DNA from 3 places in the Novosphingobium sp. LASN5T genome. Region 2 is predicted to be linked to each of the others. Evidence: predicted binding sites of a transcription regulator. Region 2 holds the regulator's gene; each other region holds the start of a gene.

Region 1 (9,756 bases), on a different contig from region 2:
CTGGGCCGAACGGCGCGGCATCCCACAGGTCACGTTCTCGCTCGATATGCGCCTGGGTGCCCGTGCCGGATTCAAGCGCAACGAGCGTATGCTCTCCCTCGATCCGCGTTACATCATCGCCTTTCCGGGCAATGGCGTGCTCGAACGTCTGGTCATCGAAGCCAAGGCCCGGCGTATCACCGTGGTCGATCGGCGCGGGCCCCTGGGCACCAATCCGAAGAGCACTTCGGCAGGCACTGACTGAGGTCATGCCGGTCCTCGCGCCAGCGCCGGGTCGGCGCTGGCGTCGTCCGTCAGAGGAAAGGCGCGCGCCTGTCGATTGGAGCCAGCGAATGGCCGTTGGCTTCAGTTACCAGGAGGCATTCCATGATCGATATCGAGGCTGTGATGGCTGACTTTGCCGTTCGCCAGGCCGAGCGGCAAGTGCAAGTGACCGAAGAAATCCAGCAGCTCAAGTCAGCCATTCTTCCGCGCTTGCAGCAAGCTGGCATCGCCCGCGTCGAGATCCGCTTTGACGGATGCGGCGACAGCGGGGCAGTTGAAGAATGTGCATGCCTCGATGCAGCCGGCGCAGCGATCCCGTGCCCGGAAGTCTACCTCATGGAAGGCGAAGCAGACAGCCTTGATTGTACCGGTTCCGAAGAGCAGCAATCGCTTGGGCAGGCCCTCGAGCAGCTGACCTATCTGGCCCTCGAACGTCATCATCCTGGCTGGGAGATCAACGATGGTGCCTACGGCGAGCTTGTGATCGATGTGGCTGAAGCGACCTTCGTGCTCGACTGCAGCCTGCGTTTCACCGCGACCGATGATCACTCGACCGAGCTCTAGGAGACCAGGCATGGCCCACTGCTACTACCACGCCCTCTCGTCGGTCCGAAAATGGGGCGGCACGGTCGATGACTATCTCCCGCTGCACCAATGGTTCGACCAGTCGAAGGCAATCCTCGCCGACCCCCGGCACCGCGCGCTACGGCACCATGCCGAGGGGATATTCATGCTCGAAACGATCTTTGGCGAGACCCTCGTCAACGCCGACGGCCGGGTCGTTCCGGTGCGTCTGGTCGGCGAACAGCACGTACGCGAAGACCTGGGCTCGATCCCCTCCTTTGCTGATTGGGCGCGCTTGATCACGCCGCAGACCTGGATGCTTCGAGGCAACCCTCTAGACGGCGCTGAAGGGGTGACGATCGATATGCCTCTCCCCGACGAAGCATCTTCGTCCAGGAATGAGCCACCGGTTGGAGGATCGGTCAGTATCGCGATCTAGGAAGGGGTTCTCCCGTGGAAGGTCGGGCAGGGATGATACAGCCAAGACCGGATGGAAACGAGGCAGGGCAAACCTGTTCAAGGCATCCAGCTCCATCCGGCTTCGATGCAAACCTGTCCCTGAATCACCCCCCGTCGAAACGCGCAACCCGGATCAGGTCCGGCCGAGTTGCCGGGCTGTGCCCGGCTGCCCGCACCACCCGAACCAGTTCCGGGTTCCCCTTCGGTGCGCTTCGCCATGGGGCGCTTCTGCTCGGGTTTGCAGCCGGGATGGACCCGGATTGCTCGATCAGGAGAAAGCCCATGACCAATCTCGTTATCCTCGTTGGCCGCATCGCTCGCGACCCCGAAACCCGCACCACCCAGGGTGGAACCAGCATCACCTCGATTTCCGTCGTGACGGACCGTCCCGCCCGCAAGGATGGCAAGACCTACAAGGACGAAAACGGCTACACCGCCAAAGACAGCGAATTCCACCGGATCACCTGCTTCAACGGCCTGGGCCAGAACGTCGCCAAGTATTGCACCAAGGGTCAGCTCGTGACGGTCGAAGGGCGCATCCACTACACCCAGTGGGAAGATCAGAGCGGCACCAAGCGCTACGGCTGCGAGATCATCGCCGACAAGGTCGACTTCCTCACCAAGGGCCGCTCAGGCAGCAACGAAGGTGCTCCCGATATCGACGAGGACTGAATGTCCTTGCCTCACGACAAGGCCCCGGTGGCAGACGCCATCGGGGCCTTTTCTTTTATAGGCCTGCGATGCGGCGGCGCGGGGCATCGAACCCCTTGCCGCCGCGGGATGGGCCTTACGCGGGAGCAATCCGCTTCAGCGTTTCCTCGATCCCGAGCGCCATCGATGCGCGAACGATCTGGCGTAACTGTACCGGTTCGATCGTCTCCGCGCCGCACTCGATCAGCAGCTTTCCGAGTTCGGTCGCTGCTTCTTCGCGGAGACGAGCTTCCTCGTTCTCGAGTTGGGCACGCTGTTCACGCAGCTTCTTCAGCGCATCGCGGGCAGTGGGTTTGGACCTGGCCATAGTGCTTCCTTCTTGCTGGCCGTTGGTCCCCTCCGCTCTCGATCCTGGCACTGCGAGGGCATGTAGGTGAACTTCGTGAGGGCAGGGGTGAAGGTCGTGTCAGCGCCGGCATAGGCGGCGCTCGCCGCAAGCGCCGCGATTGCGACCGGGATGGCAATGTTGAGGGTCTTGCCGAGACCCTTGACGCTGGCGCGCCGGGGGAGGGTGAGAGACTGCATGTGAAGCTCCGGTTGGAGGGGTTGTCACAGCGTTCTTGCGTTCGCTGTGTGTTCCACATGCATCTAGGAAATGGTCGTAGGAAAGTGTCGAGCGGGAATCCCGCCTTGATGTGGAAGGATGCGGACGCATCTTTTGCAGTCCGACGCTCCAAACCAGCGATAAAGACGCTAAACCTGAAATTTTATGTCGGTAAATACCGTCGCAACTGACGGGATTCGGCGACGACTCGGGTAGAGGAACCGAGTTGCCTCAAAACGAGATGTTCCGCGTCTGTTCTTTTAATTTTCCTACATGGGATGCTTCGCGTTATGCCTGCGAGTCGCACCAGTGCAGAAGCTAGGAGACAACCATGTACCATCCAACCGCCGCCGCCAGACCAGCCAATGAAAGCCTGGCCCGCGTTCTTGCCCATGCGATCGAAGCCGCCGGCAAACCCCGCCACAGGATTGCCAATGAATGCGGCATGCATCGCGAGACCCTGCTTCGCCTTGCGCGCGGCGAGCGGCCTATCGGGCTCGACGAAGCAGCACGTGTGCTCTCCGCCTGTGGAGCGCACCCCCGCGCATCGATGATTCTCGCGCTCGCCGGGCAGGAAGATCTCGCTTGCGAGTGGATGCATGGCGAGATGGGCGAATTTCTCGAAGAGTTCTTCACCAGCCTGCCCCTCCATCTGCAGCGGACGCTGGGACGCCGGATTGAGGATCTGCGGCCGCGGTGGGCTAACGGCACCTCACAGCTCGTGGCGCGAATGCTGGCCAAGCACATCGATGATTTTGTGGGCCGCGACATCGCAATGTCGCTGTCCCGGTAAATCCTTGAGTTCGGAGGGGACCGAACCTTGCGAATGAGACCAGCAATGCCGCATGCAACACAAGATGAAACGCAAACGCCTCAACCGCCCGAAGTGTTGCCGCCGGCACGGCTTTTACGCCTGCCGGAGGTTATCGCCCGCGTCGGACTACGCCGCTCCGCCATCTACCAGCGTATGAGCGAAGGGCGCTTCCCAAGGTCGCGATCGCTCGGCCCCAAATGCGCAGTTTGGGTTGAGGCAGAAATTGACGCTTGGATCGCATCGATCGCTGACACGCGGTAGGCGTGGATTTGTCATGATAGGTAACCTATCACGTTTCGCTTGACTCTTTGGTCATGATAGGTCACATATCATTTCCATAGGAGATCGGCATGGACATTCCCTCAATCGAGGCGCTTGAGCATAACTTGCGCGAGACACTCGTACTCAAGGCGGAAGAGCTCGCTGTACTCGCGGGCGGTGAAGTCGGCGCACGGTTGGTCGCCGAGTTAACGGGGGTGAATGACGTAAGCGGCGTTCCGACGGATTGGTTTGCAAGCGATGTCCAGTTGGCCCGCATCGACTTAGACCGCCTCGCCATCACGGCTTGCGTCCGAGATCTCCACGACCGACTACTTGCCCGGTCCTTGGGAATGCGTGTTGGCGATGGGTGGCTCTCCTGCAATGAGATCGAACAGGAAGCTCTCGATCCGATCGAACAGTTTCTTTCATCGCTGTCGCATGTCGCGTTAGCCGCATATGATTGGACTTCGAGCCGCAATGGCCCGCTCAAACAGCTCCTCCACCTGGGGAAGGCTTGGCATCATCTCCTCGAGGCACTCGATGCCGGGTCGCAGGGCGACTTTACTAGCGAACCATTGACTGTCACCGATGTTGCAAACCTTGCCGGGATAGAAGAGCGGTCGCTGCGCAATCGGGTCGGAAAGAACGGTCCGCTGCGGTCGGTCGAGCAGTATCGACAGCGAAAAAGTGCTGTCTCTCAGCGGGGCTTTGTTGCCATCAATCGCTTCGATGCGATCGATTGGCTTCTGTCGCGTCGCGGTTTCACGCTTGGAAGCCTCCGCCCTGGCCTACTGGCATCTCGGCTAGAGCAAATCTCCGACCCGGCCACGCGAACTCGCGCAGCGTTGATTGCGGGAATGGCTCTTGGTCAGAGGCTTGAGCTGATCTCCAATGAAACGGGCTGCGCCCTGGCTGATCTAAAGCTGCTGGCGGACGGCAACGGACCGCTCGCCGCCATCGATCCAGTCGTAACCTACGTCACGAGCTTCGACAGAGCCCGATTGTCCAACACCGCCCCAGCTGAATAGCCGGAGGGGCGATCGGGATGGCGCCCTTACGAGCGCCCGTGCGGCCGGCGACACGCTTCGCGCCGGATGAAACCAGGTCGGTTCACCTTTCCCGAGCCCGGTTTCCCTGAACGCGGGGACACGCGTGACAGCCGGAGAGACGGCATCCCATCCATTGCTGGAGGGCTCCGTTTGCCTCCACGATCAGCGAAAGTCTCTCCGATATGTACCGGCAATCTCTCCCCGATGGTGCCACCAGCCCAATGTCTCTCAATCAGAAGGCGATAGTTGCGGCTCGGCAGATCGCTGACTTCTTGGCGGCAATGAAAACCGACCAAGTCACGCGCGGCGTCGAAAATGGGTCATTCGTTTCCGACCAGCATTTCGGTCGCGGTAGGCATGGTGAGCTTGGCGCATTCTACTCACCGTTCGACTGGATCAACACCGATGCTGATATCGTCATCGTTGGCATAACGCCGGGCATGCGCCAGGCGGAGACTGCGCTTTTGCGGCTTCGCCAAAAGCTCCTTGGATCCCGGCTCGATGATCAGGCCATGGCCAGCGCACTAAGCGATGCGAAGAAGGCCGCATCGTTCGAAGGCCCAATGCGGAGCATCGCCGCGCAGCTTATGGATCATTTCGGGTTCAACAAGCTCTTCAACCTGGAAACTACAGCGGAGTTGTTTGGAACGGCTGCAAATCGCGCCCATTATACGTCGGTGTACCGCTACCCGGTTTTGAAGGAGAAGGGCCACCAATGGCGTAACTACTCCGGTGGCGAAAACCCAAAATCGAGAGCCAACCCGCTATTGGTGCGCTTCGTGGAGGAATATCTCATCCCCGAGCTCAATTGCTTCAAGAGAGCCTGGATCGTCCCGTTCGGGCCGACGCCCGCCGCCGTGCTCCATGATCTTGGCAAGCGAGGCATCGTCGACAAAGCCCGAATTCTCTCTGGCCTGAACCATCCCTCTGGCGAGCAATGGAATCGGCACAATTGTCAGCTGGACCGGGTCGATCATGCTGACTGCGCAAAAAATGTGGGCTGTGGGAAAGTGCAGGATCGCTCGCGCGCCCTTCGCAGCCGCATTACGGAATTGCTTGGACAGCAGAACGGTTAGCGGTGAATTTCGGCGGAGGACCATCTACCACCAGTCGAGACAGCTCGCTACCCGTTCACACCGCTTAGGAACGCGCTTCAAGTGGACGCTGGGAATAGTCGGTGGGATGCCTGTGTGAGCGGCATGTCACTTCAAGGCATTGATCCGACGATCATTGCGAACTTTCAGGAGGCAGTTCGCGCTGATTTGGCTCTGACATCTGCGATCGAGGAAATGATTTCGCTGTTTCCCCGCCGACAGCCCACTTACCCTGATGAAAAGCGATGGAAGCGCAATGACGTGATCGGGGCGCTGAGGGGCAAACTATCGCACGCCTGTGTCAGCGCCCTCAAGCCCGACCTCATCATCCTCGATGAATTCCAGCGATTTCGGGAACTGCTGCGCGGGGAAGGAGAACCAGCTGAGCTGGCACGGGCTCTGTTCGAGTACTCCGACGATACAGCCCCTTTGCGCCAACCAATGCCTGTAGGATGCCCTTAAGCACGTGCGACCGATAATGTCGTACATGGCTCATATCAAAGCGCCATGAGCAGAAATCTTCGAACAAGCACCACTGATCCGATCCAGATCCCAACCCTTTCGGCCGCGTCAGGACGCATCGGCATCTCCTTTTGTCCCGGTAAGCAAGGGCCTGCGCTCGCTGGCTTTGAGTGGAAGCGTGACCTTGCGGCGGATCTGGACGCGGTGCGTGAGTGGGGGGCCGCCGCTGTCGTCTCTCTTATTGAAAAGCACGAAATCGAGCTGCTGGGGGTCGCAGATCTGGAGACTGCGGTTGCTGCTCGCGGGATGGAATGGTTTCATCTCCCGATCCCCGACGTCACGGCGCCTGGGGAGGAATTCGAGCAACAATGGCACCAGTCCGGAGCCCAGCTGCGCAGTCTTCTCAACAACGGGGAGGGCATCTTTATCCATTGCCGGGGAGGGTTGGGCCGGGCCGGCACAGTGGCAGCGAGACTGCTCATCGAACTCGGCATCACAGGCGCCGATACCGCAATCGCCAAAGTACGACAGGTTAGGCCGGGCGCTATCGAGACGAGAGCGCAGGAAGATCACCTTCGAGCGATCGAGCGCATTTACGATCGGTCCATTGGATGTCTCATTGGTCTAGCGGTCGGTGATGCTTTGGGCACGACCCTCGAGTTCAAGCCGCGGGACACCTATCCCCACATCACAGATATGGTCGGGGGAGGGCCGTTCGGCTTGGACGCGGGGACTTGGACTGATGATACGTCTATGGGCCTTGCGCTTGGTGAGGCTCTGCTTGCCAGCGCAGCAAAGGGCTCGGTCTTCGAACCGGAAGAAGCACAACGGCGGTTCGTCAACTGGTGGCGGAACGGCGCTTTCAGCCCCATGGGCAGCTGCTTCGATATTGGCATTGCCACCTGCCAAGCCCTTGCTCGCTTCGAGGAAACTGGTGACCCGATTGCCGGCTCGACCGATCCGTATTCAGCAGGAAACGGCTCACTCATGAGGCTTGCGCCTGTTGCGATTTGGGGAATCCGGCGGGATCCTGCGGTCGTAACGCGAGTGGCCCGCCGACAGAGCATGACCACGCACGCTGCAGAGGCGTGCCTCGACGCTTGTGAAGCGTATGCTCTCGTCTTGAGGGCGGCGATCCTAGGCGCCGACTTTGATGCGGCCCTGGCGGTTCCAGCGGGCCGATATGGACCTGAGATCGGCCCAATCATGGCCGGTAGCTGGCGTGGGAAAACGCGGGATCAGATTTCAAGCAGCGGCTTCGTGGCGCACAGCCTCGAAGCAGCGATCTGGTCCGTTGCCAATACCACGAGCTTCGATGAAGCCGTGCTGTTGGCAGCTAACCTCGGTGATGATGCCGATACCACTGCTGCCATCGCCGGCCAGTTGGCCGGTGCGATTTATGGCGCATCTTCAATTCGGCAGACTTGGCTCGACAATCTGGCCTGGCGCGATGAGATTGAGGATCTCGCTCGCCGCTTGGCTTTCCCGACTGCTTCGCGGTTAGGCTATGCATTTCGCTGAAGGACTGAGCAGTTAGTCCCTGCTTTGATCAAGCCTATAACAGGTTCCGCTCCCGCGCCTGCAACGCTGTTAATTCAAGCTTGTGGATTTGGCCGATCAGCCTGTTAACGTGGATCACGGGCCATAGCGCTAGTTTGAGCATCAGCGACATTATCAGCAGCATTGCAGCAGGTAATCCCCATTTGAGCGCTGTAAGCGGGTCAGCTGCGGCGAAGAAGTGGATGGCAGCCCATGTGCCGAAGCCAAACAGAACCAGCTGTGCCACCATCATGACCAGGCTAACCCATCCCGTCTTGCCAGAGAAAATCTCGAGCAATTGCTCCATGTAGGGTGGCTCCTCGCTGAAGCTGCGGAGCAAGGCATCCTCCTCGGCGGCAATCGCGGCATCTATGGCGCGTTCGTTATCGGACATCTTCATCTCCTTGGAGAAATTGCGCCAGCTTGTGCCGGGCGTGCATCAGTCTGGTCTTGACGGTTCCCGCCGGGACATCGAGCGCAACCGCAGTTTCGGCCACGCTCAATCCCTCGTGGTAGAAGAGCGCGACCGCCGCTCTTTGCGTTGCGGGCAGTTTGGCGACGGCGCTTTGCAAATCTGCGATATCGGATGCAAAGCCATCCGCCATTCCATGATCGGTGACATCATCCATTTGCAGGCTGAAGGCCAGAGACCGGTCGGCTTGAAGTCCTGATATGTGCTGCGCACAACGCCGCGTCACAATGCGGTAGGACCATGCCGGGAAGGCGCGAGGGTCACGGAGTTGCCGGATGCCTCTCGCAATCTCCACCCAGGCGGACTGCGCCGCGTCCAGCGCTTGTTCGCGATGGCCGAGCAAGCGGAAGGCGTGAGCGACCAGTCTTGGGTGCCAATAGCGCGCGAGCTTCTCGAATGAAGCCCGGCATCCGGCACTGGCAAGCGTTGCCAGACGAGTACCCTCGTCATGCGTGACGCGGGTCATGGGTGATACCTGCTTCATGCCCTTAAGGTGGGCAGAAATGTCGTAACGGTTCAAACCTGCCGTCATGAGGACTCCATGAGGCATAAATTCCTCGGTTATGCCTCATGTAATAGGATTGGCTGGGCGGGTTCGATGTCGCAAGCCCAGTCAGCGACGGCAGGGTCGTCCTTCGTACTGGCGCCGATGGAGGCGATATTCGCGGCCATCCCATCGCTCGACAGGAAAACAGAAGCCCGGCCCACCAACTTCGATATCAGGCCAGCCCCCGGTGCCTTTGGTCGACAGAAAAGAAGCCATGCCGGTGCGCGAGACCATGAGCTTCCAGGTGCCGTCTGCCTGTTTGCTCACTAAATCGAAGCCCGTTCCCGTCATCCCGAAACAGAAAGAGCTGCCTTCGGTGATCACTGCCTCGGGGCGGCCGTCGCCGTTGAGGTCCTTGGCTTGCTCGATTGCACCCGGAGTGTAGCTGGCAGTCCCCGGATCATCGCATTTTCGCCATTGCGCCCCGACCCGCTTGTATCCGGCCGCGCGGAATGCCGCAGTCTTGTCCGCGTTAGACAAAGTTGACTGTGCGTTCGCGGACGACCCCGTCAGAACAAGGAGAGCGGAGAAAAAATAGGCAATCCTCATTGCACTGGTCTCCCTGAACATGCCGCCGCGATCCTGCTTCAGTACTCCCTACCTCAACGACCTGCAAAATTCGATGGCCGGCATCCATACTGAAGGGATCGTAGGGGGGATGGAGCCGACCATCGATTATGAGTTTGATCGTTGCATCGGCAGGATAGCAACGTGCCCAGTTATGGTTGTCCTCCCTGAGCATGCCTGTCGTAACGCAGGTACGGCAGCAGGACACCTAAAAAGCTCATAGTAACGCCTACGCGCAATCGGGCCGATTAGGGCGCCATGTTGAAGCACGGCACCCGTTAAACATGTTCTGGAAGAAATCATCGCCCAAGACACAGGCGGACAGAAAGCCTGTCCTGATCTGGGTGATCGGCTTGATCGGGCTTGCGCTTGCCATTGTTGCCCATTCCGTTTTCGGTAGTACAAGCCA
Region 2 (9,756 bases):
AAACGCGCGGCGCCTATGCCGGCGGCGTCGGCTATTTCGCGCCCGACGGCTCGGTGGATAGCTGCATCGTGCTGCGGACCGGCGTGATCAAGGACGGCGTGCTCCACGTCCAGGCCGGCGCGGGCATCGTGGCGGACAGCGATCCCGTCTACGAACAGCGCGAATGCGAACACAAGTCCGGCGCCCTCTTCGCCGCCGCGCGCGAGGCGATCCGCGTGTCTAGCGATCCGGGCTTCGGGCAGTAGGACTCCATCATGATCCTCGTCATCGACAATTACGACAGCTTCACTTGGAACCTCGTCCACTACCTGATGGAGATGGGCGCGGAAGTGGATGTCGTCCGCAACGATGCGCTGTCCGCCGGGCAGGCGATATCCTCTGGCGCGCAGGGGTTCCTGATCTCGCCCGGTCCCTGCACGCCCAACGAGGCCGGGATCAGCCTCGATCTGGTGGGCGCGGCGGCGGACGCGGGCGTACCGCTACTGGGCGTGTGCCTGGGCCACCAGTCGATCGGGCAGTATTTCGGCGGGCAGGTGGTGCGCGGCGGGCTGATGCACGGCAAGACCTCGCCCGTCACGCATGACGGCACCGGCATGTTCGCCGGCATCCCCTCGCCCTTCACCGCCACGCGCTATCACTCGCTGATCGTGACCGACATTCCCGATGTGCTGGCGGTCAACGCCACCTCGGACGATACGCACGTCATGGGCTTCCGCCATCGCGAGCTGCCGATCCATGGCGTGCAGTTCCACCCGGAATCGATTGCCACCGAACACGGCCACGCCATGCTGGCAAACTTCCTTCGGCTGTGCGGCGTGGACGCGAAAGTCCCGGCGTGACCGCGCTGCCGCCGGTCGACCGCCCGCTCGACGAGGACACCGCCGAGCGGGCCTTTGCCGCGATTCTTGATGGCGCGGTGGCGGACGAGGCGATCGCCGCCTTCCTCGTCGCGCTGTCGGAGCGGGGCGAGACGGCGAGCGAGATTGCCGGCGCGGCGCGGGCGATGCGCGCGCGGATGATCCCGGTGCAGGCCCCCGCCAACGCCATCGACGTCTGCGGCACCGGCGGCGACGGGCACCACACGCTCAACGTCTCCACCGCCGTCAGCCTGGTCGTCGCGGCCTGCGGCGTGCCCGTGGCCAAGCACGGCAACCGTGCCGCCAGTTCCAAGGCCGGCGCGGCTGACACGCTCGAAGCGCTGGGCCTCAACCTCGATCGCGCCGCTGAAACGGCGGAAGAGACGCTGGCGGACATCGGCATCGGCTTCCTCTTTGCCGCGCGCCACCACCCGGCGATGGGCCGCATCATGCCGATCCGCAAGGCGATCGGCCGGCGCACGATCTTCAACCTGATGGGGCCGCTGGCTAACCCCGCGCAGGTCTCGCGCCAGCTCGTCGGCATCGCCCGGCCCGCCTATGTGCCGATCTATGCCGATGCGCTGGCCCGGCTCGGCACCGCGCGTTCCTTTGTCGTCTCGGGCGACGAGGGGCTGGACGAACTCTCGCTCGCCGGTGGCAACGAACTGGCCGACGTGACCGGCGCGGAGATCGTGATGCGCCGCGTCGCGCCGTCCGATGCCGATCTGCCCACCGCACCGATCGAGGCAATCCGGGGCGGCGATCCCGCGCATAACGCCGAAGCCCTGCGGCGCCTGCTGCTGAGCGAACCCGGCGCTTATCGCGACGCCGTCCTCCTCAACGCCGCCGCCGCGCTGATGGTCGCGGGCGAAGCGCGCAACTGGCACGAAGGCGTGGAGGAAGCGGCCGAGGCGATCGACAAGGGGCTGGCCAAGGCCCTGCTCGATTGCTGGATCGTGGCGCTGCGCTAGAGGCCGGGATTGCGTGCGCGCCGGTGTCTCGACTTCGCTCGACACGAACGGAGGTTGAAGGACACCCTGTCCCCGTTCGTGTCGAGCGAAGTCGAGACACACCGCACCACCCTCTCGACTCGCCCCGCGCAGTCCCGCTAAAGCGCCGCGATGACCGACAAGCTCACCGAGATCTGCGACACCAAGCGCAGCGAAGTCGCCGCCCGCAAGGCCGCCACCTCGCTGGCCGACCTGGCCGCCCGCGCCGCCGGGCAGAGCGCCCCGCGCGGGTTCGAGGCGGCCTTGCGCGCGAGAGCGGCCGCTGGCTACGCGCTGATCGCGGAGATCAAGAAGGCGAGCCCGTCCAAGGGCCTGATCCGCGCCGATTTCCAGCCCGCCGAACACGCGCGGCAGTATGAAGCCGGGGGCGCGGCCTGTCTTTCGATCCTGACCGACGCACCCTATTTCCAGGGGCACGAGGATTTCCTGATCGCCGCCCGTGCCGCCTGCGCGCTGCCGGTGTTGCGCAAGGATTTCATGGTCGATCCCTGGCAGGTCACGGAAGCCCGCGCGATCGGGGCCGACGCCATCCTCATCATCGTCGCCGCGCTGGACGACGGCGCGATGGCCGAGATCGAGGCCGCCGCGATCGAACAGGGCATGGACGTGCTGGTGGAGGTCCATAACGAGGCCGAGATGGAGCGCGCCGCACGGTTGCGCTCGCGCCTGATCGGCGTCAACAACCGCGATCTCAAGCGCTTCGTCACCGATATCGCCATCACCGAACGGCTGGCCCCGCTGGCCCCGCAAGGCACGCTGCTGGTCAGCGAAAGCGGCATCAATACCCATGCCGATCTCCAGCGGCTCGAAAAGTGCGGCGCACGCACCTTCCTGGTCGGCGAAAGCCTGATGCGCCAGACGGATGTCACGGCGGCGGTAAAGGCCCTGCTTCAGGGCTGATCCGCCGCTCCGCATCGGTCCATTTTCACCATACCTTGCGTCCTGGCACGGCAGTAGGGGCGATCCCGTCCCAACGGCACGGGCGGCAAGGTGAAAGGTGGCATGAAGGCAGTCTTGCGGGGATCGCGCCGCGTCCTGCCCGCCGCCGGCACGGTCCTTTCCTTCCGCACCGCTCCGTTCACGCGCTTTTCGCCGGCCGAAACCGGGCGGTGGGCCGCATTGCGCGTGATCGGTGCCAGCCCCCCGATAATCGTGATTCTTGTCCTGGACGGGATCTGGACCGCGCGCCCGTCGCTCGCCGAAACCGCCGCCTGCGGCATCCTGCGTGAACGCCGGTTCTCGCTGCGCCGCGAACCCGCGATCTTCGGCCTGCAGCCGCCGGACTGGAAGCTGGCCGACCTGCGCGAACCGATGCTGCTGGGCGAAACGCCGTTGTCGGCTCAAGACCGAGCCCATGCCGAAGCCATCGCCTGCTATGGCATCGGCGCGCGCTATGGCACCTCGCTCGCCAGCGCGAGCGAGGCTGCCGAGGGCGAATGGCGCTGGGCGCATGATCGCGATGCCTTGCGCGATGAAGTCGCGCGCGAACAGATCGCCGAAAAGGCGGAAGCAGCTGCCGCCCGCACCCGCTTCGTCGCCCGGATGGCCGGGCTGACGTGGGACCGTCTGCGCGCCGAAACGCCGCTGGCAGGCTGGAGCGCGGCCGAGACGGGGCTGCCGCCCGCGTTCGTGGCCGGCGCGCGCCGGGCGCTGCTGCTGGCCTGCGCCGAACTCTCCGCACTGGCGCCGAAGCCGCGCAAGCCCGCCGCCCGCGCGATCTTCAAGCGCTGCGTGGCGTGGTTCAACCATGCCGATCACCGCATCGGCGGCATGATCGGCACGGCGGAGCGCGACGACATCCGCGCCGCTCTCGCCGAGATGGCCCGGCTTGCCGGGCAGAAGCGGCTGCTGGAGGAAATCGACGGCTGGCGCGACTGGTAGGGTTGGACGGCCACCCTGTCGTCATTGCGAGGGGCGCAGCCCCGCGGCAATCCCGGGCAGCACGCGCGGCTGTGGATTGCTTCGCTTCCGCTCGCAATGACGAACGGACCACGCGGCACTGATCGGCCCCTAACCCCCTGTCCTAAGCCGCGATCCTCTGGCATGACCACGGCATGACAGCCTGCTTTTCCTTTTCTCGCGGCGCGGTCTTTACCGGCCCGTGCCCACCCCGTGTTCCTTCGCCATGGACCGTGTCAACTTTGTCAACTTCGCAAGATTGCTGCGCATGAGCGGGCTTACGCATCTCGATTCACAAGGCCATGCGCGCATGGTCGACGTCGGCGGCAAGGCGGAAACGGCGCGCGTCGCCATCGCGCGGGGCCGCATCCGCATGACGCCGGCCACGCTTGCCGCCATCCGCGAGGGCGATGCGCCAAAGGGCGACGTTCTGGCGGCAGCGCGGATCGGCGGGATCATGGCGGCGAAGAAGACGGGCGAGCTCATCCCCCTGTGCCATCCGCTTGCGCTCGATGCGGTCGCAGTGGAGTTCGCCTTCGTGCCCGATGGCGTGGAGGTGACTGCCACTGCCTCGCTCACCGGCCGGACTGGCGTGGAAATGGAAGCGCTGACCGCCGTCTCGATCGCGCTGCTGACCATCTACGACATGGCCAAGGCGCTGGACAAAGGCATGGTGATCGAACAGGTCCGCCTGATCGAAAAGCGCGGCGGCAAGTCGGGCACGTGGCGCGCGGACGAAGAGCGGCAAGACCAGGCATGAAAACCCCACCGTTACCGCTGGAGGAGGCGCAGCGGCGCCTGCTCGCGCTGGCCCCCGCGCTGCCGGTGGAACGTCGCCCCGCCGCCGAATGCCTGGGCTTCCATCTTGCCCAGCCGCTCACCGCGCGGCGCAACCAGCCCGAGGCGGCGCTCTCCGCCATGGACGGATACGCCCTGCGCGCGGCCGATCTCCCCGGCCCGTGGACCGTCGCGGGCGAAAGCGCCGCCGGCCATCCGTTCGATGGCACGGTCGCGCCCGGACAGGCGGTGCGGATCAGCACCGGCGCCGTGGTTCCCGACGGCGCGGACATGGTGCTGATCCAGGAAGACGCCACGCGCGAAGACGACAACCTGCGCCTGACGGGCGAACCGCCCGTGCCCCGAGACAAGCACATCCGCCCGCGCGGCATGGATTTCAGCCTCGATGCCCCCTTGCTGCCGGCCGGGCAACACATGGGCGCGGCGCAGATCGCGCTCGCCGTTGCCGCCGGGCACCATTACCTTGCCGTGCGCCGGCCGGTGAAACTGGCCGTGATCGATTGCGGTGATGAACTGGTCGCCCCCGGCACCACGCTCGCGCCGCACCAGATTCCCGCCAGCAACGGCCCGATGCTGGCGGCGCTGGCGGCGGCCTGCCAGGTCGTGACCGATCGCATCGGGCCGATCCCCGACCGGCTCGACGACCTGACCGCCGCGCTGGACCGCGTGCGCGATGCCGATGTGGTGGTTACCAGCGGCGGCGCTTCGGTGGGCGATCACGATCTCGTTCGCCCGGCAATCGAGGCCACCGGCGCGACGCTCGATTTCTGGCGGGTCGCGATCAAGCCGGGCAAGCCACTGATGGTGGCGCAACGCGGCAGACAGGTGATCCTGGGCCTGCCCGGCAATCCCGCCGCCGCCTTCGTGACCGGCTACCTGTTCCTGCTGCCGCTCCTCCGGGCCGCGCTGGGTGCGGCGGAAACGCTGCCGCGCCTGATTCCGGCTCGCCTCGCGCAGGATATGCCGGCGGGCGGCGGACGTACCGAATTCCTGCGCGCCCGCTGGGACGGTGCCAGCGTGACGCTCGATCCCCTGCAGGATTCCGGTGCGCTGTCGTCGCTCGCGCGCAGCAACGCGCTGGTCCGGCGCGAAGCCCGCGCGCCATTGACGCCAGCGGGAACGGATGTTCCGGTCTATTTGCTGGAAAATGGCGGAATTGCTTGACGGGTGCGTTTTGGTTGCTTATTCGTTCCGCATTCGTTCACTATGGAGTGACGCGCAATGCTGACGCGCAAGCAGCACGAACTGCTGACTTTCATCCAGCTCCGGCTTGAGGAGTCCGGCATTTCCCCCTCGTTCGAGGAAATGAAGGAAGCTCTCGATCTCAAATCGAAATCGGGCGTCCACCGGCTGATTTCAGCGCTGGAGGAACGCGGCTTCATCCGTCGGCTACCCAACCGCGCCCGCGCTCTGGAAGTGCTGCGCCAGCCGGACAGCGCAACCACCAAGGCCGCGTCGCGCACGGCTCCCGCCAACGATGTGGTCGTGCCGCTGCGCAGCCCGCCGAAGACCGCACCGGCGCCGGCCAACGACGTCATCGAAGTGCCGCTGCACGGCCGCATCGCCGCCGGTGCCCCGATCGAGGCGCTGGAAGGCTCCAGCGTATTGCCGGTGCCCGCAGCCCTGCTCGGCGCGGGTGAGCATTACGCGCTGGAAGTATCCGGGGATTCGATGGTCGATGCCGGGATTTTCGATGGCGATTTCGCGCTGGTCCGCCGCACGGACATCGCCCGCGATGGCGAAATCGTGGTGGCGCTGATCCGGGGCGAGGAAGCTACGCTCAAGTACCTGCGCCGCGAAAAGGGCATGATCCGGCTCGATCCGGCCAACGCAGCCTACGATCCGCAATACTACCGTCCCGATGAAGTGCAGGTGCAGGGAAAGCTGGCGGGGCTGCTGCGCCGCTATCACTGATCCGTTGAAGCGGGCGACGGGGCGGCTTCCGGCCGGCGCGTCGCCCGCCAGCGATACCAGCCGTGGTGCCCCTGCGTCTCGGCCACGGTGCGCACGGTGCCAGCGGCAAGATCGATGGCGAGCCCGCCGGTCCGTGCCAGCAAGGCCCGGTCCGCTTTCAGCATCCTGGGCAGGCAGGTGCGTGGTAAGCGGCGATCTGCGATGACAATGTCGGCCGCTGCGCAGGCCCGTTTCAACTCCCCGATCTCCACCAGATTCTGCCCGCGCGCCATCAGCACCGCGAACGAACGCCCGCCCCGCTTCAGCGCGATCCGGCAGAAGTCGGCGTTGCAGACCGCAGCGGGCCAGGTGTCGAGCGGGCGGACGTTCCCCTCCATCCCGGCCATTTCCAGCAGGTTTTCGCGGGTATAGTCCCCGCGCGTCTGGCGCAGCACCAGCAGTTCCGGCCCTTCCCCGGTCAGGCCCACATGCCGGCCATCGCCCGATACCAGGATGTCGGGCGGGCGCATGGTGGCGAACACCAGCGCGGCCACCGCTGCCGGAACAAGCCCCCACAGGCGCACCGGTCCGGTCCACAGCGCCAGCCACAGCCCGCCGGCAACGAACAGCGCGAACACCCCGGGCGGCATCGACGGCATCAGCGTCACCGCGCCGGGCTGCCCCGCCGTCACGTGCGCCAGCCACAGCAGGAGTTCGAGCGACTTGCCCGTCAGCCACCACGCCGGCCCGCCCGCCCCCACCACGTCCAGCACCAGCGCCAAAGCGATCAGCGGCATGGTCACGAACGTGGTGAGCGGAATGGCCACGACGTTGGCCGCCGCGCCGTAGATGCCGGCGCGGTGGAAATGGAACAGCCCGATCGGCATCAGCGTCAGTTCGATCACGAGTCCCGTCGCGAGCAGCATCACGAGATGCCGCCCCAGGCGAAGCAGTACCCCTTCCTCGCGCGCGGCCAGGAAGCGCTTGGCCGGCGTGGAACCATGGAACGCGATGATCGCGATCACCGAGGCGAAGCTCATCTGGAAGCTCGGCCCGAATACGGCCTCGGGCCAGAACACCATGACGAAGAACGCCGCCACCGCCAGCATCCGCAGCGACAGCGGATCGCGCCCCAGCGCCAGCGCCGCCAGTACTAGCAAGGCGCCGATGCACGACCGCACCGTCGGCACTTCCGATCCCGTCAGCAGGGTATAGGCAATGCCCGCCAGCGCCCCCGCCGCCGCCGCGACGATCGGCAGGCGCACGCGCAGCGCCACGAAGGGAAACAAGGCGAACAGGCGCACAGTCAGGACATAGACTGCCGCGATCACCGCGCTGACGTGCAGGCCGCTGATCGAAAGCAGATGCGTCAGCCCGGCATCGCGCATCGCGTCCTCGTCGGTCGGCGCGATGCTGCCCCGATCGCCGCTGGCCAGCGCGGCCGCGATCGAACCGGGCGATCCGGCGAGACGGGCGCGAATGTGATCGGCCAGGTGTTGCTGCCAGCGGCGCAGCAGCCCTCCCCCGTCAGGCGGGGCCAGCACATCGACCGGCCCGACCACGCTGCCGGTCGCGGCAAGGCCCTGGAACCACGCGGCCCGGGCGAAGTCGTATCCGCCCGGCAGCATCGGCGGAGCGGGCGGCATCAGGCGCGCCCGCAGCCGCACCGTGGCGCCTTCGGCAAGACCGGGCCTGTCCTCTTCCAGCGGCAGGTTCACGCGCACCCGCATCGCACCGGGCACGCCTTCGATCCGCGCGTCGACGAGGAGGCGCACCCGCCCTCGCGCACTTTCCTCCTGCCGGTCGAGAATGCGCCCCTCCACCCAGCCGAAGGTCGGATGGCCCACCCCCGACTTTCCGACGAGCGCGGACTTGCTCCACACCGTCACGCAACCTGCCGCCACCATGAGCGGCAGAGAAAGCGCGGCAAGCCGAACGTAGTCCAGCGAACCCTCGCGCGGGATCGCCAGGGCCAGCGTCGCCAGCGCCGCGCAGGCGGCGAGAAGCGCCATCCACTGCCATGGCCCGTCCAGTTCCAGCCAGCTTGCGATTCCCGTCAGGAACGCGACCGCAAGCCATGGCGCACGGTCGAACGGGCGGGCGGCGAGGAATGCGTTGCTCGACGGAAGTATGCTGGACAAGCGCCGATAATTGGCCCAATGCCGCGCCGGTTCCACCGGCAGATTCACCGCCGGTTCAGCCTCAGTTTCGACTGCGGCCATGGACGCCATGGAATGCAATAGGAAGGACCGCGCGGCCGATGGCAAGCGCCACTGAAACCGTTTCCGCACAATCGGCCGCCAGAGCCGGCCAGGAACGCTCCGGCGTTGTTACGCGCTTTGCTCCTTCGCCGACCGGGTTCCTGCATATCGGCGGCGCCAGGACCGCGCTTTTCAACTGGTTGTTCGCCCGCCACCACGGCGGCACGTACCTGCTGCGGATCGAGGACACCGATCGCGCCCGCTCCACCGACGCGGCGATCGACGCGATCTTCGACGGGCTGGAGTGGCTGGGCCTTACCGGTGACGAACCGGCCGTGTTCCAGTTCGCCCGCTCGGAACGGCACGCCGAAGTGGCGCACGCGCTGCTCGCCGCCGGCCACGCCTATCGCTGCTATCTGACGCAGGAAGAACTGGCCGCGCGCCGCGCCAAGGCGCAGGAAGAACGCCGCCCGTTCCGCATCGACAGCGAATGGCGCGATGCCGATCCCGCGACCTGGCCCGAGGGCCAGTCCTATGTCGTGCGGATCAAGGCTCCGCGCGAAGGGCAGACGGTCATCACCGACCTGGTGCAGGGCGAAATCACGGTCAGCAACAGCGAACTCGACGATTTCATCCTGCTCCGTTCGGACGGCACGCCCACCTACATGCTGGCGGTCGTGGTCGACGATCACGACATGGGCGTGACGCACGTCATCCGGGGCGACGATCACATCAACAACGCCTTCCGCCAGCTCGTGATCATTCGCGGTATGCACGCGATCGAGGGCGGCTGGCCGGACCCGGCCTATGCCCACATTCCGCTGATCCACGGTGCGGACGGAGCCAAGCTTTCCAAGCGGCACGGCGCGCTGGGCGTGGACGCCTATCGCGACGAGATGGGGCTGCTGCCCGAAGCGGTGTTCAACTATCTGCTGCGCCTTGGCTGGGGCCATGGCGACGAGGAGATCATCTCCCGCGATCAGGCGGTCGAATGGTTCGATATCGGCCATGTCGGCAAGGGCGCATCGCGGTTCGATTTCAAGAAGCTGCTCAATCTCAACGGCCACTACCTGCGCAAAGCCGATGATGCGCGGCTGG
Region 3 (9,756 bases), on a different contig from region 2:
CTTCTCGGGATCGTGTCCTTCGTGTGGTACCCGGTCAAGCGGCTGGTCCGCGCGGCGCGGCGCAAGCCGGCTGCGCCGGCGCAAAGCGATCCGCTGCCGGAATCCGAGCTGTGATTCCCGCCGCGCTGGTCCTTTTCGCCGCGCTTCTGGCCTCCGTGCATCTGGCGCGCCGGTGGATGCTGCTGCGCCATTTCGGCGATCTTGCGGCAATCGGCCAGCGCTCCGTCCGCACGCTCGCCCGCAGCGGCGTTTCCGATTGGAGCAAGGAGCGCGCGACGCGCATTCTCGCGATCCGGATGATGGGCAAATCGCTCGCGGCCGGCGGCCTCCTGCTGATGATCGTCCTGCCCATCGCAGCCGTGCTGGCGATCGGCCCGGTCGCGGGCATTCCAACGCAGGACGCACTGTTCGATCCCACCGCCCGCCTGTCCATTCTTGCCGCAGGTATCGCCCTTGCCTTCCTCCGCTCCCGCGTCCGCCGCTTTGGCTTACGGCCCGCTTGACCGCCTGCTGCACCGCATCGCCCTGGGCAGCGACGCGGTGCTGGAGATGAGCTTCGATCTGGAACGCGCCCGCCATGGCAAGGCGGCGACGGCGCGGGAACTCGGCCCGCCGGTCTTCGTCACCGGCCTGGCCCGCGCCGGCACGACCATCCTGATGCGGCTGATCCACGCGGCCGACGATTTCGCCGCGCTCCGCTATCGCGATCTGCCCTTTCCGCTGGCGCCGAACAGCTGGGCGCGGATAACCGCCCGCCTGAAGCGAAAGGTCGAAACGCGCGAACGTGGCCACGGCGATGGACTGGAGCACGATCTCGACAGCCCCGAAGCGATCGAGGAAGTGTTCTGGAAGCTCCACGACGGCAAGCGCTATTGCCGTCCGGACGGCTTGCTTCCCTATCAGCCCAATGCCGAAACGCTGGCCGCCTTCGCTGATTACCGGCGGCTCGTCTGCCTTCGCTATGGCGCGCCGCGCTATCTTTCCAAGAACAACGCCAACGTGCTGCGCGTGGGCAGCCTAGCGCGGCACGTTCCCGGCGCGCGCATCTTGCATCCCTTCCGCGATCCGCTGGCGCAGGCCCGTTCGCTCCACCGCCAGCACCAGCAAGCCTGCATGCTGGCAGCGGACGATCCGTTTCGCGGCGCCTTCATGCGGTGGCTGGGCCACCACGAATTCGGCGCGCACCAGTTGCCTTTCCTGCTGCCCGCCGGCTCAGGCCCCCAGGGCGATCCCGATACGCTGGCGTACTGGCTGGCGACGTGGATCGGCGTCCATACCCACCTGCTCGGCCAGCCCGAGGACGTGCGCGAAACCCAGGTTTTCGTGGACTACGACCTGCTGGCCACCGGCGATCCCGAATTGCTGGTCCGGCTTGGCAGGCGGCTCGATCTGGCCCGCCCGCTCTCGCCCGTAACCCTGCGTCCGCCGACGGCGCTGCCACACCGGGACGTGAAATTGCCCGCTGACCTGATGGTTGAGGCCAACCGGGTACACGCCGCGCTGCGGAAACGCGCGGCGGCCCTGTAAGGAGCCACCGCCCGGCTTGTCGCTATCCGGCGATCACGGACTTGACCGCGGCGATGGCTGCGGCCGCCTTCGCGCCATCCGGACCGCCGCCCTGCGCCATGTCGGGGCGCCCGCCGCCGCCCTTGCCGCCCAGCGCTTCCACGCCCGCGCGCACCAGATCGACGGCGCTGACCTTGCCGGTCAGGTCGTCGGTCACCGCCGCCGCGATCGATGCGCGGCCATCGTTGACCGCGACGATCACGGCCACGCCCGAACCAAGCCGCTGCTTCGCCTGATCGAGCAACCCGCGCAGTTCCTTGGGGTCTAGCCCTTCGAGCACCTGGCCGGCGAACTTCACGCCGCCCACGTCCTCGTCGGCCGCTTCGGGCTTCGTCCCGCCACCGCCGCCCAGCGCCAACGCCTTCTTGGCCTCGGCCAGTTCGCGTTCCAGCTTGCGCCGCTCGTCGAGCAGCGCGGCAACCCGGCCTTCGACGTCCTCGGGCGTGGTGCGCAACAGGCTGGCGGCGTGCTTCAGCGCTTCCTCGCGGCCCACCAGCCACTGGCGCGCACCTTCGCCGGTCAGCGCCTCGATCCGGCGCACGCCGGAGCTGACCGCGCTTTCGGACACGATGCGGAACACGCCGATATCGCCCAGCGCGCGAACGTGCGTGCCGCCGCACAGCTCCACCGAATAGGGATGCTCCGCGCCCGCGCTGCCCATGCTCAGCACGCGCACCTCGTCGCCATACTTTTCGCCGAACAGCGCCATGGCCCCGGCCGCGATCGCGTCGTCGGGCGTCATCAGGCGTGTGGTCACCGGCTCGTTGCCGCGGATCTCGGCGTTCACTTCGGCCTCGATCACCGCGATGTCCTCGGCGCTGAGCGCCGTGGGGTGCGAGAAATCGAAGCGCAGACGATCAGGCGCGACCAGCGAGCCCTTCTGCGTCACGTGCGCGCCCAGGCGGTGGCGCAGCGCCGCGTGCAGCAGGTGCGTGGCGGAATGGTTCGCGCGCGTGGCATCGCGGCGCGCGGTATCCACCGCCAGCGCCACGGCGTCGCCCACCTTGATCGTGCCGGCTTCGACCTTGCCGTGGTGCGCGTGCAGCCGGCCCAGCGGCTTTGCCGTATCGCTGATGGCGATCTGCAGGCCATCGCTCCCCGTGATCGTGCCGCTGTCGCCGGTCTGGCCGCCCGATTCGCCATAGAACGGGGTCTGGTTGGTCAGGACGACCACCTCGTCGCCCGCGCTCGCCGACGGGACTTCCTTGCCGTCCTTCACCAGCGCGACCACCTGCCCCTCGCCGCTTGTCGCGGTGTAGCCGGTGAATTCGGTCGCTCCCTCGCGCTCGGCGATGTCGAACCACACTTCGCTGTCGGCGGTCTGGCCGGACCCCTTCCACGCCGCGCGCGCCGCCGCTTTCTGCTGCGCCATTGCCGTGTCGAAGCCGTCCTTGTCGACGGCGATCCCGCGCGAACGCAGGGCGTCCTCGGTCAGGTCATAGGGGAAGCCGAAGGTATCGTAGAGGCGGAACGCCGTCTCGCCCGGCAGCTTGTCGCCCTCGCCCAGCTCCGTCGTCGCCTCGTCGAGCAGCTTGAGGCCGTTCGAGAGCGTGCGGCGGAACTGCACTTCCTCGCGCAGCAGGGTTTCCTCGATCAGCGGTTGCGCACGACCGAGTTCGGGATAGGCCTGGCCCATCTCCGTCACCAGCGCGCCGACGAGCCGGTGCATCAGCGGCTCCTTCGCGCCCAGCAGGTGTGCATGGCGCATGGCGCGGCGCATGATCCGGCGCAGCACATAGCCGCGCCCTTCGTTCGAGGGCAGCACGCCGTCCGCCAGCAGGAAGCTGGTCGAGCGCAGGTGGTCCGCGATCACGCGATGGCTGGCGCGCTGGTCGCCTTCCGCCTTCACCCCGGTCAGCCCTTCGGACGCGGCGATCAGCGCGCGGAACGTGTCGGTATCGTAGTTGTCATGCTCGCCCTGCAGCACCGCCGCTACGCGCTCCAGCCCCATGCCGGTATCGATCGAGGGCTTGGGCAGGTTGCCGACGATTTCGCCCGCCGCCTGCTCGAACTGCATGAACACGAGATTCCAGATCTCGATGAAGCGGTCGCCGTCTTCCTCGGCCGATCCCGGAGGGCCGCCCCAGATGTGGTCGCCGTGGTCGAAGAAGATTTCCGAGCACGGCCCGCACGGGCCATCATCACCCATCGCCCAGAAGTTGTCCTTGGTGGCGATGCGGATGATGCGGTCCTCAGGCAGGCCGGCGATCTTCTTCCACAGATCGAACGCCTCGTCGTCGGTGTGATAGACCGTGGCGAGCAGCTTGTCCTTGGGCAGGCCCCATTCGCGTGTCAGCAGCGTCCAGGCGTGGGTGATCGCCTGTTCCTTGAAATAGTCCCCGAACGAGAAGTTGCCGAGCATCTCGAAGAACGTGTGGTGGCGCGCGGTATAGCCCACGTTGTCGAGGTCGTTGTGCTTGCCGCCGGCGCGCACGCACTTCTGCGAGGACGTGGCGCGCGGCACGGCGCGCGTTTCCAGCCCCGTGAACACGTTCTTGAACGGGACCATGCCCGCATTCGTGAACATCAGGGTCGGGTCGTTGTAGGGCACCAGCGGCGCGCTGTGCACCACCTCGTGCCCTTGCGAGCCGAAGTATTCGAGGAAGGACCGGCGGATTTCGTTCGTCGACGTCATGAGCCGCCGATTAAGCGAGCGTTCGGCCCGGAACAAGCACGTTTCGCCGATCAATGTGATCGCACATGCTATTCGGCCGTCGCGCGCACCAGCCAGACCGCCGCGGGGAACGAGACGACATCGCCTGAACGGTGGCTTTCGAGCAGATTTGCCAACCGTTCCAGGAAGGCTGGCCGCTCCGCTTCGGACATCACGCGAATCGCCCGCGCCGCGGGACCGATCCGGCCGAAGAACGCCAGCGCTTCGGCCACGGCATCGGGTCCGGCTCCGGCGATATAGTCGAAATCGACCGGGGTGAACGTCACGTCCCGCCATCCGCGCAGGCAGGTGCGCACATGATCGGGATCGGCGAACGCGAACGGCCCCGGCGCAAAGGGATCGGCTGAAGTCGGGGATGGGTTTGACACGGACGCGCCGGATTCCGGCAGCAGCGAAGCGATGCCGCTCGCCCAGCGATTCTCGCGCGGGGTGCGGAAGCAGGAGAAGACGATTCGCGCGCCCGGCGCGGCTATGGCGGAAAGGTGCGCAAAAGCGGCTGGCGGTTCGGGAAAGAACATCACGCCATGGCGCGAGACATAGAGGTCCGGTGCCTGCTCCGGCTGCCAGGTCGAGGCATCGGCAACGGCGAAACGCACGTTTTCCAATCCGGCAGCCCGTGCCGACGCAGCCGCCACCAAGTCCGCCGAAACGTCGACACCGGTCACCATCGCATCGGGGCGGCCCCGCGCGAGCGCAAGCGAGAGTTCGCCGGCGCCACAGCCAATATCGACGACGTACCGCGCCTGCTCTTCATGGATCGCCGCCAGCAGATGCGGCGTCATCCGGGAAAAGCTCCGGTCCGTCCTGGCGTGCTCGTCCGCCCAGCTCCGGCCCACGCCGCCCTGCCATTCGCCGATGTCCGTCATGTCCGTTCGCCTTCTTCCCGATCCCTCCCGACGCCAAGAAACCGGCACTGCTCCTGCCGGGGAGCGTGCCGGTTCTTTGGTCTGGCTGGACGGACGCGAGCGAGAGGAAGATGCCCGCGCCCGTCAGCCTGAAGGATCAGATGTCGTCGTCCGCGTCCGGCCCCGCCATCAGTCCTTCGGCAACCTGTTCGGTGCGGCCGCGAATGGCGGCTTCCAGACGGTCGCAAACTTCCTTGTTCTCGCGCAGGTAATTCTTCGCGTTCTCGCGCCCCTGGCCGATGCGGATCGAATCGTAGCTGAACCACGCACCCGACTTTTCGACGAGCCCGGCCTTGACCCCGAGATCGAGAATCTCGCCGATCTTGGAGATGCCCTCGCCGTACATGATGTCGAATTCGACCTGCTTGAACGGCGGCGCGACCTTGTTCTTGACGACCTTGACGCGGGTGGAGTTGCCGACGATCTCGTCACGGTCCTTGATCTGCCCGGTGCGGCGGATGTCGAGCCGGACCGAGGCATAGAACTTGAGCGCGTTGCCGCCGGTGGTGGTTTCGGGATTGCCGTACATCACGCCGATCTTCATGCGCAGCTGGTTGATGAAGATCACCATGCAGCGCGAACGGCTGATCGAACCGGTCAGCTTGCGCAGGCTCTGCGACATCAGGCGCGCCTGCAGGCCGACGTGGCTGTCGCCCATCTCGCCCTCGATTTCCGCCCGGGGCACCAGCGCGGCGACCGAGTCGACCACCAGCACGTCGATCGCGTTGGAACGAACCAGCGTGTCGGTGATTTCCAGCGCCTGTTCGCCGGTATCGGGCTGCGAGACGATCAGTTCGTCGATGTTGACGCCCAGCTTCTTGGCATAGACCGGATCGAGCGCGTGTTCGGCGTCGACGAACGCGGCGGTGCCGCCGTTCTTCTGCGCTTCGGCGATGACGTGCAGCGCCAGCGTGGTCTTGCCCGAGCTTTCCGGCCCGTACACTTCGATCACGCGGCCGCGCGGCAGGCCGCCAACCCCGAGCGCGATATCCAGCCCGAGCGACCCGGTGGAAATCGCTTCCACCTGCATGGTCTCCTTCGAGCCGAGCTTCATCACCGAGCCCTTGCCGAATGCCCGGTCGATCTGGGCGAGCGCCGCGTCGAGCGCCTTCTGACGATCCATTTCCTTGTCTTTGCCTTCCTGAATGAGCTTGAGCTGCGCCGCCATGGCTTCTCGTCCCCTTGCTAGAGATGGCTGACCTGAACCGTCAACAGGGACTATGTACCCACTTTGTTCCATAAGAACAAGATGGGAACGAAAATTTTTCCCGACATCGCCGGAAAATCATCCATACCATTGTAGATTATAGATTTTATGCGCCTCGCAGAACCTTTTCCACGGCCGCGACGATCTGCGCAACCGAGAACGGCTTGGCGATAAAGTGCATGTTGGGGATGTCGATATCGCGCCGCAGCTGCTCTTCGGCATAGCCCGACATGAACAGCACCGGCAGATCGGGCTTCAGCCGGCGAATCTCCCGCGCCATGGCGGGGCCGTCCATCGAAGGCATCACCACGTCGCTCACCACCAGGTCGAACGGCCCGTTCCGGCCGATCGCTTCCAGCCCTTCCTCGCCGTCGGCGGCGGTGGTCACCTCGTAGCCCTGCCGCACCAGCGCGCGCTCGGCCACGGCGCGGACGGTGTCCTCGTCCTCGACCAGCAGCACGCGGCCACCGCCGCTCCATTCGCGCCGGACATCAGCCTTCGGCTTCGGGCCTTCCAGGCTGGCTGCCGGATCGGGGGCATGGACCGGCAGGTAGATCGAAAACCGCGTACCCCGGCCTACCTCGCTTTCGGCGAAGATGAACCCGCCCGATTGCTTGACGATGCCATAGACCGTCGAAAGCCCGAGCCCGGTGCCCTTGCCCTTTTCCTTGGTGGTGAAGAACGGTTCGAAGATCTTGCCGAGCAGCGCCGGCTTGATACCGTGGCCGTTGTCCTCGACGATCAGCGCGGTGTAATCGCCGATCGGCAGGATATCGCTTTTCATCCCGCGCACGTCGGCGGCGGTGATGCGCCGGGTCATCAGCCGCAGCACCCCGCCGCTCTTGTTGTCGGCCATGGCATCGCGCGCGTTGACCGCCAGGTTAAGCAGCACCTGTTCCAGTTGCACCGGATCGGCCCGCACGAAGCCAAGGCCGCGGTCATGCGTCACTTCCAGCTGGATCTTGCCGCCCAGCAGCCGCTTGAGCAGGGTGGACACCTCGGCCACCACGTCGGGCAGTTGCAGCACTTCGGGGCGCAGCGTCTGCTGGCGCGAGAAGGCGAGCAGCTGGCGCGTCAGCGATGCCGCGCGGTTGGAATTGGCCTTGATCTGCTGGATATCGTCGTAATCGCTGTCGCCCGGCGTGTGGCGCATCAGCATGAGGTCGCAATACCCGATGATCGCGGTCAGCACGTTGTTGAAATCGTGCGCCACGCCGCCGGCAAGCTGGCCCACGGCCTGCATCTTGGTGGCCTGCGCGATTTCGCGCTTGAGACGGGTTTCCTCGCTCGAATCCTTCAGGCTGAGCAGCACCGCGCCATCGCCCAGCCCGCGCACGCCGGCCAGGCTCAGCGAAACCGGCTCCTCGGGCGAGGACCGCAGCCGCACCGCAACGTCGCCCGCCGTCGGCGCCCCTTGCGCGTAACGGCGCACGGCATCGGCGAGCGCGCCCTTGTCCTCGCGGATGACAAGGTCCGAGGGATAGGGAGGCGGCATCGTGTCGTCATGGCCGGCGGCGCGCAGGAAAGCCCGGTTGGCGAACAGGAAGCGCCCGTCGCGGTCCGTCATGGCCAGGCCCAGCGGCAGCCTTGCGAGCAGCGCCTCGATCTGCGGCAGGCCGGTGCGCGCGTCGCCCACCCCGCCCTGGTTGTCGAGCAGGATGAACAGCGAGGCGGTGTGCGAGGGATCGGCATCGATGCCCCCGTCCGGATCGGCTACCGGCATGTGGATGAAACGCACCGGGATGCCCTTGGCCCCCTCCCGCGCGTAGTAGATCCGCTCCTGCTCGTCCGAGCGGAACCAGGCCACGAATTCGGTCCCGGCAACCGCGCCGTTCTCTTCCCCGCTGGCGCGGCTGGCGAACGCGGTATTTCCGGCAAGGATGCGCCCGTCCGGCGCCACGACCGCCGCCTGGATGCTTTCGCGGGCCAGCGCGCGACCCACCTTGCCGCCGATGTGCTGCACCATCTCCGCCACCAGATCGCGCTGGTTCACGGGCGTGAAACGCCACACGAGGTAATCCTCGCCCCGCCCTGCGCGGGCGACTTCACCGCTCCAGCGGCCGGTTGCGGTTTCGATCAGGTCCAGCGTGGCACGCCCATCGCGCCAGGCGGTGCGGGCGGCGGCATCCAGCGCCTCGGCCTGCGGCTTCGACACCGGCAGGCGCGGCGGGGCGGCGCCAAGGCCGAACCATTCGCTGAACCGCAGACTGGCGCAGGCCAACCGGCCGGCGCGATCGGTGATGGCGATGCCCATGTCCGGCCGCTCGATCGCGGCATGGGTCACCGACCAGTCGGGCGCGGCGAAATCGGGCGCGGCCACCTGCGGGCGCAGGCGCAGGGCCAGCCGAAGCGCACCGCCCAGCAGCAGCGCGCCACCGGCAAAGGCCACCGCGACCACCGGTTCGCCCGATACCGCCCACAGCAGGACGGCCGTCGCCACCAGCGACCCGCCCAGCAACAGCCATTCGCGCCAGGGTGCCCTGGCGTTCTGCGCCACGGGACCAAGCGCGAGCGGCGATTCGTTCATTCGGCGTGATCCCGCGCGGCCGCGCGCATCAGCCGCGTGCGCCGCTTGTGCCCGGTCCACCAGCGCCAGCCGAGCGCCGAGAGGACATATCCCGCCACCGCCGCCAGCAGCGAAATCAGGAACAGACCGATCAACAGCGAGGGCGCGGCATCGCTGCCCAACCAGGCGAGCCATTCACCCACACCCGCTCCGCGCGTAACCAACTCACGCACCGTCAGGAAATCGGCGTGATAGCCGAAGCTGTTGCCCACCCAGATCGCGCCCGGCAGGAACACGAACAGCGTCGTGGGCGGAATCGAGATGAACGTCATCAGCGCAGCCAGCGGAATATTGCCGCGGACGGGAACGCACATCAGTGCTGCGCCGACGATCTGCACGCCGGGAATCAGCGCGAAGATGCCGATGAACAGGCCCGCCGCCACGCCGCGCGGCACCGACCGGCGGGTGAACCGCCACAGCTCATGGCGCGCGGCGAGCGGACGGGCGAAGCGGTTCTGCTCCATCTGCTCGCGCGTTGGCATGTTGGCCTGCGCCCATTTCACGATCCTGTCGAACATCGCGTCCTGCGTTCCACCCGTTTCCCGCCGCCCCACCTTCGGGCCGATTTCGCCGCTCTAGCCCTGCCCCGCTTTCGAACCGGTGAAGCGCGTCAGCCGTGCTCCTTCATGATCCGCGCCTTTTCACGCTTCCAGTCGCGTTCCTTGATCGTGGTCCGCTTGTCCGCCGCATTCTTGCCCTTGGCCAGCGCCAGTTCCACCTTGGCCCGGCCCCGGCCGTTGAAATAGACCGACAGCGGCACCAGCGTCATGCCCTTGCGCTCCACCGCGCCGTGGAACTTGGAAATCTCGCGTTCCTTCAGCAGCAGCTTGCGCGGCCG

Evidence for each region. The regulator LexA, encoded in region 2, represses DNA repair genes until DNA is damaged. The targets are predictions, from matches to a motif close to GTTCCNCNCTTGTTCT.
Region 1: EH199_RS12180 (transcriptional regulator) is a predicted target of LexA. The motif match lies at 2,786-2,801, and genes of this name have one in related genera.
Region 3: recA (recombinase RecA) is a predicted target of LexA. The motif match lies at 6,387-6,402, and genes of this name have one in related genera.

Annotation. Positions count from the first base shown of each region.
Region 1 covers NZ_RQSI01000016.1:1,807-11,562, forward strand. The annotation lists gene EH199_RS12150 (DUF2493 domain-containing protein) at 1-244, shown strand, start outside; gene EH199_RS12155 (DUF6878 family protein) at 367-828, shown strand; gene EH199_RS12160 (hypothetical protein) at 839-1,267, shown strand; gene EH199_RS12165 (single-stranded DNA-binding protein) at 1,570-1,959, shown strand; gene EH199_RS12170 (DUF6437 family protein) at 2,075-2,305, opposite strand; gene EH199_RS12180 (transcriptional regulator) at 2,874-3,335, shown strand; gene EH199_RS12185 (AlpA family transcriptional regulator) at 3,381-3,617, shown strand; gene EH199_RS12190 (hypothetical protein) at 3,707-4,645, shown strand; gene EH199_RS12195 (hypothetical protein) at 4,888-5,742, shown strand; gene EH199_RS12200 (hypothetical protein) at 5,857-6,222, shown strand; gene EH199_RS12205 (ADP-ribosylglycohydrolase family protein) at 6,268-7,743, shown strand; gene EH199_RS24675 (DUF6768 family protein) at 7,778-8,155, opposite strand; gene EH199_RS12215 (RNA polymerase sigma factor) at 8,145-8,765, opposite strand; gene EH199_RS12220 (hypothetical protein) at 8,847-9,329, opposite strand; gene EH199_RS12225 (serine hydrolase) at 9,632-9,756, shown strand, end outside.
Region 2 covers NZ_RQSI01000001.1:273,298-283,053, forward strand. The annotation lists gene trpE (anthranilate synthase component I) at 1-245, shown strand, start outside; gene EH199_RS01335 (aminodeoxychorismate/anthranilate synthase component II) at 255-839, shown strand; gene trpD (anthranilate phosphoribosyltransferase) at 836-1,828, shown strand; gene trpC (indole-3-glycerol phosphate synthase TrpC) at 1,979-2,767, shown strand; gene EH199_RS01350 (hypothetical protein) at 2,870-3,748, shown strand; gene moaC (cyclic pyranopterin monophosphate synthase MoaC) at 4,035-4,526, shown strand; gene EH199_RS01360 (molybdopterin molybdotransferase MoeA) at 4,523-5,728, shown strand; gene lexA (transcriptional repressor LexA) at 5,786-6,478, shown strand; gene EH199_RS01370 (ComEC/Rec2 family competence protein) at 6,472-8,679, opposite strand; gene gltX (glutamate--tRNA ligase) at 8,718-9,756, shown strand, end outside.
Region 3 covers NZ_RQSI01000008.1:79,617-89,372, forward strand. The annotation lists gene EH199_RS07720 (hypothetical protein) at 1-114, shown strand, start outside; gene EH199_RS07725 (hypothetical protein) at 111-503, shown strand; gene EH199_RS07730 (sulfotransferase) at 454-1,527, shown strand; gene alaS (alanine--tRNA ligase) at 1,550-4,201, opposite strand; gene EH199_RS07740 (trans-aconitate 2-methyltransferase) at 4,270-5,106, opposite strand; gene recA (recombinase RecA) at 5,243-6,313, opposite strand; gene EH199_RS07750 (response regulator) at 6,459-8,879, opposite strand; gene EH199_RS07755 (DUF2062 domain-containing protein) at 8,876-9,436, opposite strand; gene smpB (SsrA-binding protein SmpB) at 9,529-9,756, opposite strand, start outside.